2 regions of the Parazoarcus sp. PS-13 R2A genome follow, and region 2 is predicted to be linked to the other one. Evidence: predicted binding sites of a transcription regulator. Region 2 holds the regulator's gene; the other holds the start of a gene.

Region 1 (7,178 bases), on a different contig from region 2:
CTACAAGTTCAAGTGAATATTCGCAACGCAGGCAGCCGCAAGCGCGCCCAGGCAGAAACAAGCACCGGCACCGTTGTCGCCGCCTTTGGCCGTCACTACGAAGTGGACACCGCGGATGGGCGCCTGCGCTGCTATCCGCGGGGCAAACGAAGCAGCTTTGCCTGCGGCGATGAAGTCGACATCGCCGCCGCCGGCGACGCGCAGGGCGTCATTGAGCACCTGCACCCACGGCGCAACCTGCTGTGGCGCTCGGATGCCTTTCGGGAAAAACTGATCGCGTCCAACCTGAGCCACATCGGCATCGTCGTCGCCACCGAGCCGGGCTTTTCGGACCTGCTGATATCACGCTGCATCGCGGCAGCGGAAAGCCAGGACATCACCGCAGTGATCGTGCTCAACAAGGCCGATCTGACGGATCGACTGGAGACAGCACGCAATCAGCTCGCCCCGTTTTCCGCACTCGGCTACGAGGTGCTCGAGGTTTCGGCGCTGGATGGCGCGGCATCGCTGAAGGCCAGCCTGTCCGGGCACCGCAGCATTCTTGTCGGACAGTCCGGCATGGGCAAATCGACGCTTACCAACGCGCTGATACCCGAGGCCGAGGCCGCCACGCGCGAGATCTCCACCGCACTCGACACCGGCAAACACACCACGACCTTTGCGCGCCTCTATCCGCTCGGCGAAGGCTGGCTGATCGACAGTCCGGGCCTGCAGGCTTTCGGACTTGCCCACATGACAACGGATGAACTGGTCGAGAGCTTCATCGAGTTTCGACCGCACCTTGGCAAGTGCCGCTTCCGCGACTGCAGGCACGAGGCCGAACCGGACTGTGCACTCCTCGGCGCACTCGCGGCGGGACAGATTCACCCCCGCCGCTTCGAGCACTACCGCATCATTCGCAGCGAAATCGCCGCCGCGAAACAGGCCAATCCGGGCTGGTAAATGAAACGGGAGGCAATCAAGGGCCTCCCGTCTGTGTTCAGCAAGCAGACCTGGCGACCGCGTCAGGACACCGGCACCAGGAAGTCGTCCGCAATCCGGTTGCCCAGCGACTGCACGCGATCGAGCAGACGCATGGTGTAGCTATGCAGCCCGCCACGAACGATGTCATCGATCTTGCCAAAACGCAGTTGCGACTCCAGTTCGCCAGCCTGACGCTCGGTCTCCGCCGACTGGGCGTTGCTGACACCCTGAAGGTTGGCATAGACCTCCTTCATGCAGCGCGCCAGCGAACGCGGCATGTCGGCACGCAGCAAAAGCAGCTCGGCCACACGCGCCGGCGTGATCAGATCGCGATACACCTTGCGATAGACCTCGAAGGCCGACACCGAGCGCAGCAAGGCGCTCCACTGATAGTAGTCGGCAGCCCCGCCCTCCGACTCGCCCGCAGGCAGCAGGATCTGGTACTTCACGTCGAGAATCCGCGCGGTATTGTCGGCACGCTCGAGGAAGGTGCCGATGCGGATGAAGCGCAGCGACTCATCCTGCAGCATGGTGCCGATGGTGACGCCACGCGACAGGTGAGAGCGGTACTTCACCCATTCGAAAAACTCGCCGGGGCCGACATCGAGAAACTCTTCGCGGGTGAAGTCGCGCATCTTCAGCCAGGTGGCGTTGGTAGTCTCCCACAGCTCCGAGGTCAGCGTTCCGCGGACAGCATGCCCGTTCTCGCGCGCAGCCAGCAGGCAGCTGCGAATGCTCGAGTGGTTGGTGGGCTCGAAGATCATGAAATCGAGCACATTGTCGGGTGTTATCTCGGAGTGGCGCTCGTGAAAGGCCGCCTCGAGCCCCATGATCCGCAGGGTTGCGCCCCAGGCCTGGTCCTCCTGGACCTGCGACTGCGGCATCATCGACATGCGGTAATTCACGTCCAGCATCCGTGCAATATTCTCTGCCCGCTCCATGTAGCGGGCCATCCAGTACAGGTGATCTGCAGTACGGCTCAGCATTGTCTGTTCTCCATCAAGCCATTCATCACGCTTCAAGCACCCAGGTGTCCTTGGTTCCGCCACCTTGCGACGAGTTCACGACCAGCGAACCTTCGCGCAGCGCGACCCGGGTCAGACCGCCGGGAACCAGCTGGATCTCCTCACCGGACAGGACGAAGGGACGCAAGTCGATATGGCGCGGCGCAATCCCCGACTCAACAAAGGTCGGGCAGTTCGACAGTGCAAGGGTGGGCTGGGCAATGTAGCGCTCGGGGTGGGCCACCAGCACCTTGCGGAAAGCCTCGATTTCATCCTTGGAGGCCGCCGGCCCCACGAGCATTCCGTAACCGCCCGAGCCGTGCACCTCTTTCACCACCAGCTCCGAAAGGTGATCGAGCACATAGGCCAGATCTTCCTTCTTGCGGCACATCGAAGTCGGGACGTTGTGCAGGATGGGCTCCTCACCGAGGTAGAAGCGGATCATCTCGGGCACATACGGATAGATTGACTTGTCATCGGCCACGCCGCCGCCGATGGCATTGGTGACGGTGACCCCGCCCGCCTGGTAGGCACCCAGCAGTCCCGGCACACCGAGCACGGAGTCGGGCCTGAAGGCGGTCGGATCGATGAAGTCGTCATCCACCCTGCGGTAGATCACATCCACGCGCTGCGGGCCTTGCGTGGTGCGCATGAAGACATGATCGTCCTTGACGAACATGTCCTGCCCCTCGACCAACTCCACCCCCATCTGCTGTGCCAGAAACGCATGCTCGAAATACGCGCTGTTGTACGCCCCCGGCGTCATGACAACCACCGTCGGGTCGGTCACCCCGGTCGGCGCCACGCTGCGCAGCATGTTGAGCAGCATGTCAGGATAGCGATCGACCGGCGCCACCTTGTAATGCGAGAACAGACGTGGGAAGAGCCGCATCATCATCTTGCGGTTCTCGAGCATGTAGGACACGCCCGAAGGCACCCGAAGGTTGTCCTCGAGTACGTAGTACTCGCCCGCGCCGGCACGCACGAGGTCGACCCCGGCGATATGTGCGTAAATTTCACGCGCGACATCCACCCCCTGCATGACCTTGCGGTACTGCGCGTTGTTCAGCACCTGCTCGGGCGGAATGTGCCCCGCCTTCAGGATATTCTGGTCGTGGTAGATGTCGCCGATGAACATGTTCAGCGCCTTCACCCGCTGCCTGAGACCTGCAGCGAGGATGGTCCATTCCTCTGCGGGAATGATGCGCGGAATGATGTCGAACGGAATCAGGCGCTCGGTGCCTGCATTCTCCCCATACACCGCAAAGGTGATTCCGTACCGGTGAAACAGTGCATCCGCTTCAGCCCGCTTCTGGGACAAGCGCTCCGCGGGCATCTCGGACAGCCAGTTGGCATAAGAGGCATAGTGCGGACGAACCCGCCCCGCCTCATCGGTCATCTCGTTGTAGAAATTCTTGATGGTCATGACACGAAGCCTGCCTTTCTCGTTGTGATTCCGGACGAGTAGATAGGAGCGAAAAACGTGCCAGCATAAAAGCAGGCGCTAACCCATCAGACGGTAGCTTTGGATCAGTTTACGCACCATGTAAGTGCATACCCGAGGCATTGCACCAAAATGTGGTGCATCGCGCCTCCAGCGGGTGGGCGTGCACGAATCCGGCGCATAAAAAAACCCCGCCGAAGCGGGGTTTTTGCAAGGCAGGAAATCCTGACGATCAGATGCGTTCCCAGATCGTGGTGATGCCCTGACCGCCACCGATACACATGGTGGCCATGCCGTAGCGGCCATTCACACGGATCAGTTCATGCAGCAGCTTGGTGATGATCACGCCACCGGTTGCACCAACCGGGTGCCCCAGTGCGATGGCGCCACCGTTGGGGTTGACCTTGGACGTATCGAGTTCCAGACCCTTGTTCACCGCGATCGACTGGGCAGCAAAAGCTTCGTTGGATTCGATGACATCCATCTTGTCCAGCGACAGGCCAGCGCGCTGCAGCGCAATCTTGGAGGCAGGGATCGGACCTTCACCCATGAGTTCGTTCGGCACGCCGGCAATGGCGTAGGACACCAGGCGAGCGATCGGCTTGTGTCCAGCAGCGGCAGCCTTGGCAGCCTCAGCCAGCACCAGGAAGGAGGCGGCATCGTTGATACCCGACGCGTTACCTGCGGTGACCGAACCGTCTTTCTTGAACGCCGGCTTCATCTTGCCCAGCGCTTCCATGGTGGTTGCACGCGGATGCTCGTCGGTATCAAACACGACCGTACCCTTACGGGTTTCGAACGTGATCGGCACGATCTGGCTCTTGAAACGGCCTTCAGCAATTGCAGCGGCAGCACGATTCTGCGACTCCAGCGCGAATGCGTCCTGATCTTCGCGGCTGATGTCCCACTTGCTGGCCAGATTCTCGGCCGTGATACCCATGTGACCAACGCCGAACGGGTCGGTCAGCACAGCGACCATGGCGTCGATCGCCTTGGTGTCACCCATGCGGGCGCCGCTGCGCAGCGCAGGCATCAGGTATGCCCCGCGGGACATCACTTCCACGCCGCCGCCGATGGCGAAATCGGCGTCGCCCAGCAGAATGGCCTGAGCGGAGTTAACAACTGCCTGTTGGGCCGAGCCGCACAGACGGTTAACCGCGAACGCAACGGATTCCTTGCTCATGCCACCCTGGATCGACGCGAGACGGGCAACATAGGCGTAGCGGGAATCAGTCGGGATGCAGTGACCGACCGCAGCAAACGATACTGCCGCAGGATCGACACCAGCGCGTGCGATTGCTTCCTTGACCACCAGTCCACCCAGTTCGCCCGGCTCGATGTCCTTGAGCGAGCCATTAAAGCCACCCACTGCGGAACGAACGGCACTCAGCACTACGACTTCACGATTAGCCATCAATACACCCTCCTCGAAAATTAACCGCCAACCCAGCCCGCAAGACCCAGCAGGGCAAGCATTACCAGACACACGACCAGTGCTCGCCAGACGAGCCCGACCGTGCTTTGCATGTAATCGGCGTCGGCTTCGTCTCCCAGCCCCATTTCAGGCCGCTCGACGATCTCTCCCGAAATATGTATGGGCATGCCAAGACGCACACCCAATGCACCGGCGCCGCTTGCAATCAGTATAGCCGAGCACTTGTCCGGCCACAGCATTGCCTGCGTGCGCCAGCAGAAAACCGCATCCTCGAAATCCCCCGCCACCGAAAATGACGCAGCGGTAAGACGTGCGGGCATCCAGTCAATCACGGCGAACGCCTGACGCGCGAAACGACCGAAGCTGCCGAACTCGTTGTCGGTGCGAGCGCCCCATTCGTCGTCGAAAAAACGCGCAAGACGGTACATCAGCGCTCCACTCGCCCCCGGGAGCAGCACGAACCAGAACGCCACGCCGAACACGCTGCGGTGAGAAGCGATCAGCGCCTGTTCAATCGCAAGCCTGGCCACCTCGCTGGAACTCGCCTCCTGGTACTGGCCACCACGCCATTCCGACAACAGTGCGCGCGCGCGATCGATTTCGCCCATGCGCAACGCAAGATGGATGTCGGTAAAGAAATGACTTTCCTGCCTGAAGCCCATGGTGAAGTAGAGCACCACGATGTTGAACAGGAAGGCCAGCAGCGGATGCATGTGCCACAACGCGAAGAAGGCGATTGCGCACGCCACCGTCGCCAGCACCACCACCAGCACCCAGGCAATGCGCCCATTGCGGGCCTGCCCGTCGTTGAAACGCACAACCAGCGCCCCCGCAAGCTTGCGCAACGGCCCGACGACGAGTTGCTGCACGGAAAGCGGTCGAACCTGCTCGATCAGCAGGGCAATGATGAGCGAAAGAAGCGTCATGCGAATTCGGTAAAAGGGGAAAAGTCGTCGTGAATAATGGTTTGCACCCAAGATACCACAAACACCGTGACTTCTTCGCACGCGCGCGGCCACGAAAACCGGTAAACCGCGAAACCATCGACCGCGACGGGTGACCGCGCAAGACTCAGTTCAGGGCGATTCCGCCAGGCTCAGGACCGTACCGGATCCACCTCGGTCAGCACTCGATAGAGCGACATCAACATACCGGCGGTCGCACCCCATATGTAGTAATCGCCATACGGCATCGCGTGGAAGTGCCGCGTGCGCCCCTCAATCTCGAGGCTGTGGCGCAAATGATTTCCCGGATCGAGGAAATGCGACAGCGGCACCTCGAACGCTTCCGCGACTTCAAAGGTATCGAGCGTCAGCTCGAACGGCGGATGAACAAGGCCGACCACCGGCGTGACGCGAAAGCCGGTACCGGTAAAGTAGTCAGGCAGGGCGCCAATGAGTTCCACCCGATCGGCACCCAGCCCGATTTCCTCCTGCGTCTCTCGCAGCGCCGTGGCGACCGGCGACGCATCCCCTTTCTCCACCCGCCCGCCGGGAAAGCTGATCTGCCCCGGATGATGATGCAGATGATCTGTGCGGCGTGTCAGCAGGACTGACGCAGCATTGTCTCTCAGCACCAGCGGCACCAGCACTGCAGCAGGCATGTGCGCATCACCCCCAGCCATTTCGGGCCAGTCGGAACCCGCGGGCAGATCCCGCGCAGCTTTCAACCGCTGCTTCAACGCTTCAGAACAAACATCCCGCACCTGTGACTCCTTGATTCCATCCACCCGCCCTGTCGTCGCTCCGCGACAATCACAGACTCATCAATAGCGCTTGCGCAGTACAAGCCTGCTTCCCTCGCGCGTCATCTCCATCCGGCTGAGAAAACTCATCCCAAGCAAGGCAAGCGGGAGATCGTTCTCAAGCACTGAAGCCTCAACATCGTTCAGCACCAGCGTGCCAACCCTGACCGAATCCAGTCTGACCCTCCACACCTTTCTCAACCCCGCTGCAGTCTGGGTTGCACCCACCTCTGCCTTGGACAGGTCGATACCGAGACGACGCGCATCCGACCGGCCGATGGAGACGACCGAGGCCCCCGTATCCACGAGAAAACGGATCGCACCATTGTTGACATGTCCATTGACAAAAAAATGCCCCTGACTGTCACCCTCAAGGTAGACATCTGAATTGCCCTCCGCTGCAGCGCGCCTGACGACGCGCTCACCCAGCCGCACGCTTTCCCGTCGGCCATCAACAACGATCCGGGCAGTGTCGCCGTCGATTGCGACGAGTTGCACCCCCTCCGGCGTGCGCTGCCCAACGGACAAGGTTCGAGGGGGACCACCGTCTACCACCAGCACCGCCTTGTTGGCGAAGATTCCGGCAAC
Region 2 (7,178 bases):
GGGGAATCGCGTCGCCGAGGATGTTCTGTTGCTCGCGCTGCATGGGCAGCCGGCTTGGGTCGTCCTGGCCGGGCTGGCGACGTTCGAGGTGACAGATCAGCCGCAGGCGCATCTTGCGGCGGCAGGCGGTTTCGCCAAAGATGGTGCGGATGTTGAGAATGCCGAGTCCGCGCACCTCGATGAAGTCCTGCAGCAGTTCGGGGCAGCGGCCCTCGAGCACGCTGGGTGCGATCCGCGAGAATTCGACGATATCGTCGGCAACCAAGCCGTGACCGCGCGAGATCAGCTCCAGCGCAAGCTCGGATTTGCCTGCACCGGAGTTGCCGGTGATGAACACGCCAAGTCCGAGCACGTCCATGAACACGCCGTGCAGCGACACCTTTTCAGCGAGCTGTCGCGACAGGTAAAGGCGCAACTGGTCGATGACCCCGGCAGCCGGCTGCGGGGTTGTGAACAGCCCGACGTTGTGCGCCGCACAGACGCCATGGACGATGTTGGGCACTTCGCAGCCGTCGGCCAGGATGAAGGCCGGCGGGTGTGCTGACAGAATGTCGTTGAGGTGGTGCGCGACCTTGTCACGTGACTGCCGCTGCGCCCAGGCCAGCTCGGCTGCGCCGAGGATCTGCAGGCGGGTAGGGTGAATCAGGTTGAGGTGGCCAATCAGGTCGGCTGGCCAGATGCGCTCTTCGGCAACAGAGAGAACCGCGTCGATACTGCCGCTGACATGGGTCAGCTGCAGACGTTCGCGGTTGTCTTCATACAGCTGCGAGAGGCTCGTTTGTCGCATCGGTACCCCAGTCGTTGAACAGGGTGTGGAGCGCCTGTGCGTCGGGTGCGGCCTGCAGCTGTTCGCGGAAGCTGCGATCGCTGAACATCTGCGCCAGCTCCGACAAGAGCTGAAGGTGGGTTTCGTTGGCCTGTTCGGGTACCAGCAGGACAAACAGCATGTTCACCGGACGACCATCGGGCGCATCGAACTGCACCGGGGCTTCTAGACGGAGAAACGCGCCGGCTGCGTCCTTCAGGCCCTTGATGCGGCCGTGGGGAATGGCAATGCCCTGGCCGAGGCCGGTCGATCCAAGGCGTTCGCGCGCAAACAGGCTGTCAAACACCATGCTGCGGGCGATGCCCTGATTGTTTTCGAACAACAGGCCGGCCTGTTCGAAGACGCGCTTCTTGCTGCTGGCGTCGAGGTCGGCAACCACGTTCGAAAGTGGCAGGAGTTGGGAGATGAGGCTCATGCGCTTTGGGGCTCACGCAACGCCGCCGGAGCGGACGCAACGCTGAAAGGTCTCTCAGGCCCGGGCAAAGCCGGACCGCCAAATTGAGCGGCGGATTATAACTTCACCCGGGTCCGAAAGGCCTGGTGAAAAATCACGCCTCGGGAGTCTGGTGCTTGTGCGAGTCGTGGTGGTGATCGGTGCTCTTCTGCTTGTACTTGAGCACCTGGCGATCGAGCTTGTCGGTCATCGCATCGATGGCAGCGTAGAGGTCGGCGTCGGCGCTTTCGACGTGAATGTCCTTGCCGCGCACGTGCACGGTGACTTCAGCCTTCTGGTCGAGTTTCTCAACGGAAAGGATCACGTTCACGCTGGTAACGTTGTCGAAGTGACGGATCACGCGGTCAAGCTTGCCGGAGACGTACTCGCGGATGGCCGGTGTCACTTCAACGTGGTGTCCGGTGATGTTGAGATTCATGTTAACTCCTCTTGGTATCAAAGCGTTTTACGCAGACTGACCGGCGGGATATTGAGTGATTCGCGGTATTTGGCGATTGTGCGCCGCGCGACCACGATACCCTGCTGGCCCAACAGATCGGCAATCTTTGCGTCGGACAGGGGTTTCTTTCTGTCTTCGGCGTCCACCAGCTGGCGAATCAAGGCACGAATCGCTGTGGAAGAAGCCGCACCACCGGTGTCGGTGGCAACGTGACTGCCGAAAAAATACTTGAGTTCGAATACGCCGCGCGGCGTCGCCATGTACTTCTGGGTGGTGACGCGCGATACGGTTGATTCATGCAGCTCGAGCTGGTCCGCGATCTCCCTGAGGGTCAATGGACGCATTGCCACCTCGCCATGATCGAAGAACTGTCGCTGCTGGTCAACGATGGCCTGAGATACACGCAAAATGGTATCAAAGCGCTGTTGTACGTTCTTGATCAGCCAGCGTGCTTCCTGCAGCTGGCCGGTCAGACCGCCGCCCTGGCCGCGGTTCTGCTGCAGCAGGCTGGCGTAGAGCTGGTTGATGCGCAGGCGCGGCATGGCTTCGGCGTTGAGCGACACCGTCCACCGGTTGCGGATCTTGCGCACCACGACATCGGGCAGGACGTAGCGGGTTTCTTCGTTGGAATGCTGCGAGCCCGGATGCGGGTCGAGGCGGCACACCAGCGCCTGAGCATCGCGCAGGGCGTCGTCGTCGCACCCGGTGAGGCGCTTGAGCTTTGCAAAGTTGCGTTCGGCCAGCAGCTCGAGGTGCTGTTCGACGATGACCAGCGCCAGGTCGCGGCAGCTGCCTGCAGGCATGGCGCGCAGCTGCAGGCCGAGGCACTCCTGGGGGGTGCGTGCGCCAATGCCCGCCGGTTCGAGCTGCTGCACGTGCCGCAGGGCAATCGCGAGGTCGTCGAGGTCGTAGTCGAGTTCGGGCGGGAGCAGTTCGAGCAGGTCTTCGAGCTCCTGGTGCAGGTAGCCGTCGCTATCGAGCGCTTCGATGATGAAGCGCACCAGCATGCGGTCACGGTCCGTCAGCGGGGACAGGGCAACCTGCTGATCGAGATAGTCGCGCAGCGAGGTGCCTGCGGCCTGGAATTCCTGGAAGTCGCTGTCCTCGTCGTCGTCGCTCTTGCTGCTGGCGCCGCTGCCGGTGCCTGACCAGTCCATGCCTTCGTCAAAGTCGGCCGATTCGTTCTCGTTTCGGGGCTCGGCTTCCTGGGTGGTCTCGGTGCTGGTCTCGCGCGGGGTCTCGGTTGCGGGCTGCGCATCGTTGCCGACAGCGGACGGTGCGAAGTCGCTGCCGTCGCCGTCCTCACGCTCGAGCATCGGGTTCTCCAGCAGAAAGCGTTCGATTTCCTGGTTGAGCTCGAGCGTGGAGAGCTGCAGCAGTTTGATGGACTGCTGCAGCTGCGGGGTGAGCGTCAGGTGCTGCGAGAGCTTGAGCTGAAGGGTTGGTTTCATGATGCCAGTCGGGGGCGTGCCGGAATCAGAGGCGGAAGTGTTCGCCGAGGTAGACCTGGCGCACTTGTTCGTTGGCGATGATCTCGGGCGGCTTGCCGCTGGCAAGCACGCGGCCGTCGGTAATGATGGTTGCGCGGTCACAGATGCCGAGCGTCTCGCGCACGTTGTGGTCGGTGATCAGCACGCCGATGTTGCGCTCCTTCAGAAAGCGGATGATCTTCTGGATGTCGAGTACGGCGATCGGGTCGACCCCTGCGAAAGGCTCGTCCAGGAGGATGAGGCGCGGGTCGGTGGCAAGCGCACGTGCAATCTCGCACCGTCTGCGTTCTCCGCCTGACAGCGAGATGGCGGTGTTGTCGCGCAGGTGCGCAATGCCAAGTTCTTCGAGCAACTCTTCCAGGCGTTCGTCGATCTGCGCCACCGGCAGCCCGCGGAGCTCGAGCACTGCACGAATGTTCTCGGCGACCGTGAGCTTGCGGAACACGCTCATTTCCTGCGGCAGATAGGACAGCCCCAGGCGTGCGCGAGCGTGGATCGGCAGATCGGTCAGGCGTGCGTCGTCGAGCGTAATCTCGCCGCCGTCGGCGCGCACCAGACCTACGATCATGTAGAAGCAGGTTGTCTTGCCTGCGCCATTGGGGCCCAGCAAGCCGACCACTTCGCCCGAGCCAACCTCGAACGAAACATCATGGACGACTGTGCGCGCCTTGTAGCGCTTTTGCAGGCCGGTGACCTTAAGCAGACTCATCGGGGGCTTCTTTCAACAGTTTGCAGATCACGTCAGTGGAAAAACCACGGGTTTGCAGGAAACGCGCCTGGCGCGCCCATTCGCGGCGATCGTCAGGTGCGAGGCCAAATCTAGACTGCCACACTGCACGGGCGCGGTCGAGTTCGGATTCCACACATTCGCTCTCGATGGCCTCGTCGATCAAGTCCTTCGATACGCCACGCCTCGCGAGCTCGTGGCGCAGCCGCTGGCTGCCAAACCGGGCAGCCTTGCTGCGAACCCACGCTTCGGCAAAACGGGTGTCGGAGAGCAGTTCGAGTTCGCTCATGCGAACCAGTACGGCTTCGATCTCCTCGGCGCTGCCATATGGAGACAGCTTGCGCGCAAGCTCCGCCCGCGAGTGATCCCGACGGGCGAGATGGCGCAGCGCGCGTTCGCGCAGACTCGGCTCGCCCATCAGGGGTCAGCGTCCGGACGGGGCGGAGATCAGGCTTCGGAAGCGACGGGTGCCGCGCCACCGAGCGCGGCCATTTCGCCGAGTCCGACCGCTGCGCGAACCTTGTTCTCGATTTCGCGAGCCAGCGCCGGGTTTGCGCGCAGGAACTCGCGTGAGTTGTCCTTGCCCTGGCCTATCTTGTCGCCGTTGTACGAATACCAGGCGCCGGACTTGTCGACGATCTTGTAAGTCACGCCGAGGTCGATGATCTCGCCTTCGCGGGAGATGCCTTCTCCGTAGAGAATGTCGAAGTGCGCTTCCTTGAACGGCGGCGCGACCTTGTTCTTGACGACCTTGACGCGCGTTTCGGAGCCAACGACTTCGTCGCCCTTCTTGATGGCACCGGTACGCCGGATATCCATGCGGACCGAAGCGTAGAACTTGAGCGCGTTACCACCGGTGGTGGTTTCGGGGCTGCCGAACATGACGCCGATCTTCATCCGGATCTGGTTGATGAAGATCACGAGCGTGTTCGTGCGCTTGATGTTGGCGGTCAGTTTGCGCAGCGCCTGCGACATCAGTCGTGCCTGGAGGCCCGGCAGCTGGTCGCCCATCTCGCCTTCGATTTCGGCTTTCGGGGTCAGTGCGGCGACGGAGTCGATGACGACGATGTCCACGCCGCCCGAACGCACCAGCATGTCGGCGATTTCGAGCGCCTGCTCACCGGTGTCGGGCTGGGAAATCAGCAGGTCGTCGATGTTGACGCCGAGTTTCTCGGCGTAGCCCACGTCGAGCGCATGCTCGGCGTCGATAAAGGATGCGGTGCCGCCGAGCTTCTGCATTTCGGCGATGACCTGGAGGGTCAGCGTGGTCTTGCCGGACGATTCCGGACCGTAGATCTCGACTACACGGCCACGCGGCAGGCCGCCCAGGCCGAGGGCAATGTCCAGCCCGAGCGAGCCGGTGGAGACGGTCTGGATGTCGCGCTCGATACTGCCGTCGCCCATCCGCATGATCGAGCCCTTGCCGAATTGCTTCTCGATTTGAGAGAGCGCGGCGGCAAGCGCCTTGGCCTTGTTGTCGTCCATGAGTGGTCCTTCCTGAGTGAGACGCGAATTATGGCACAGAGCTTGCTGAGATGCTGCTGTCCGAATCGGTAAAGCGAAGGACCTCTTCAAGTGCGGCGATGACGGTCTGCCGCCGCACGGCTTCGCGGTCGCCGTCGAAGTGGCGGGTGGTGGGGAATACATCGCCCCGGCGCAGCGCAGTGGCGATGCAAACCGTGCCCACCGGCTTCGCCGCACTGCCGCCGCCGGGCCCGGCAATACCTGAAACCGCGACGGTAATACTGGCAAGGCTGTGCTTCAGGGCGCCGGCAGCCATCTCCGCAACCGTGGCTTCACTCACCGCGCCATGCGCAGCGAGCGTCCCGGTGCCGACGTCGAGCATGTCGATCTTCGCTGCGTTCGAGTAGGTGATGAAGCCGCGGTCGAACCAGGTCGAGCTGCCCGCCGTGGCGGTGACGACCTCGGCAATCCAGCCGCCAGTGCAGGATTCTGCGGTGCCCAGCATCCAGCCCTTGCGGGTCAGGGCCTCGCCGACGCGGGCCGAGAGTTGTTCTAGCGTGTTGTCCATGGGTTCAGGCGCCGAAAATCGCAACGAGTACGGCAAGCGAGAGCAGGGTGTAGCCCGCGGCAAGAAGGTCGTCGAGCATGACCCCGAAACCGCCCTTGACCCGGCTGTCGGCCCAGCGGATGGGCGGTGGCTTGGTGATGTCGAACAGGCGGAACAGCGCCACTGCAACGGCCTGCCAGATCAGGCTTGCGGGTGTGAAGGCGAGGACGAGCCACATCGCGACCATTTCGTCCCAGACGATGGCGCCGTGATCGGAGGCGCCGAGTGCGCGTCCGGTGCGCTCGGCCGCGAGAATGCCGGCAACGAAGAGCGCGCACACCAGCGCGAGGAAGGTCGCTTCCGACAGCGGCGTGCGCAGCAAGGGATAGAGCAGCCATGCCAGCAGTGTGCCGGCCGTGCCCGGGGCCTTGGGCGAGAGCCCCGAGCCGAATCCGAGTGAAATGAAATGGGCCGGGTGGCTCAGCAGCAAGCGCGTGGTGGGGCGTGTTTCAGGCAAAGTGGTCGTATCCGGAAAGCATGGGAGAAAGCAGGCGGCCATCGGTCTCGCGCAGCATCAACTGGCGGGGGCGGCTGGTGAGGCGGCCAATGCGGTGCAATGCAATGCCCTGCTCATGCGCGATCTTGTGCACGGTGTCACGGCGCTCGGCGGGGGTGCAGAACAGCAGTTCGTAATCGTCGCCACCGGCGAGCAGCGCACGCCGCGCCTGGGCCTCGTCGGCCCCCGTCGCACGCAGTTCGGCCAGAGGGAGCAGGGCAATGTCGATTTCGGCGCCACAGTCCGAACGCTCGAGGATATGGCCGAGATCGCCGAGCAGGCCATCCGAGACATCGAGCATGGCGCTGGCGACGCCGCGCAGCGCCAGGCCGAGTTCGACCCGGGGGGTGGGGTGCAGCAGGGCGCGAATGCAGTGCTCACGTCCGGTCGGGCCGAGGTCTATCCTGTGTTGCAGGGCTGCGAGCCCGAGTGCGGCCCGTCCGGGCTGCCCGGAGACCCAGATATCGTCACCGGTATGACCGCCAGCTCGCGTGATGCCCTTGCCGGCAGGGAGTTCGCCAAGGATGGTGATGCTCAGTGTGAGCGGGCCGCGTGTGGTATCGCCGCCGGCAAGATCAACGCCGTAGTGCGATGCGCAGGCGAACAGGCCCGCCGAAAACGCCGCGAGCCAGGTGTCGTCGGCGCCCGGCAGGGTCAGGCCAAGAAAGGCCCAGC

The links. The regulator sigma-54, encoded in region 2, starts transcription at its own class of promoters, with help from an activator protein. The targets are predictions, from matches to a motif close to TGGCACGCTTNCTGCTNA.
Region 1: the regulator sigma-54 is predicted to act here: its motif matches at 3,439-3,456, upstream of AC22G6_RS15160 (circularly permuted type 2 ATP-grasp protein).

The regions. Positions count from the first base shown of each region.
Region 1 is NZ_JBYEXN010000016.1:75,611-82,788, reverse strand. It holds gene AC22G6_RS15175 (cytochrome c) at 1-16, shown strand, start outside; gene rsgA (ribosome small subunit-dependent GTPase A) at 19-942, shown strand; gene AC22G6_RS15165 (alpha-E domain-containing protein) at 1,005-1,949, opposite strand; gene AC22G6_RS15160 (circularly permuted type 2 ATP-grasp protein) at 1,975-3,393, opposite strand; gene AC22G6_RS15155 (acetyl-CoA C-acyltransferase family protein) at 3,644-4,825, opposite strand; gene AC22G6_RS15150 (CobD/CbiB family protein) at 4,846-5,772, opposite strand; gene AC22G6_RS15145 (CoA pyrophosphatase) at 5,943-6,470, opposite strand; gene AC22G6_RS15140 (retropepsin-like aspartic protease family protein) at 6,612-7,178, opposite strand, start outside.
Region 2 is NZ_JBYEXN010000009.1:63,682-70,859, forward strand. It holds gene hprK (HPr(Ser) kinase/phosphatase) at 1-787, opposite strand, end outside; gene ptsN (PTS IIA-like nitrogen regulatory protein PtsN) at 756-1,241, opposite strand; gene hpf (ribosome hibernation-promoting factor, HPF/YfiA family) at 1,375-1,698, opposite strand; gene AC22G6_RS10250 (RNA polymerase factor sigma-54) at 1,716-3,170, opposite strand; gene lptB (LPS export ABC transporter ATP-binding protein) at 3,196-3,918, opposite strand; gene recX (recombination regulator RecX) at 3,905-4,354, opposite strand; gene recA (recombinase RecA) at 4,384-5,421, opposite strand; gene AC22G6_RS10270 (CinA family protein) at 5,450-5,968, opposite strand; gene AC22G6_RS10275 (phosphatidylglycerophosphatase A family protein) at 5,973-6,464, opposite strand; gene thiL (thiamine-phosphate kinase) at 6,457-7,178, opposite strand, start outside.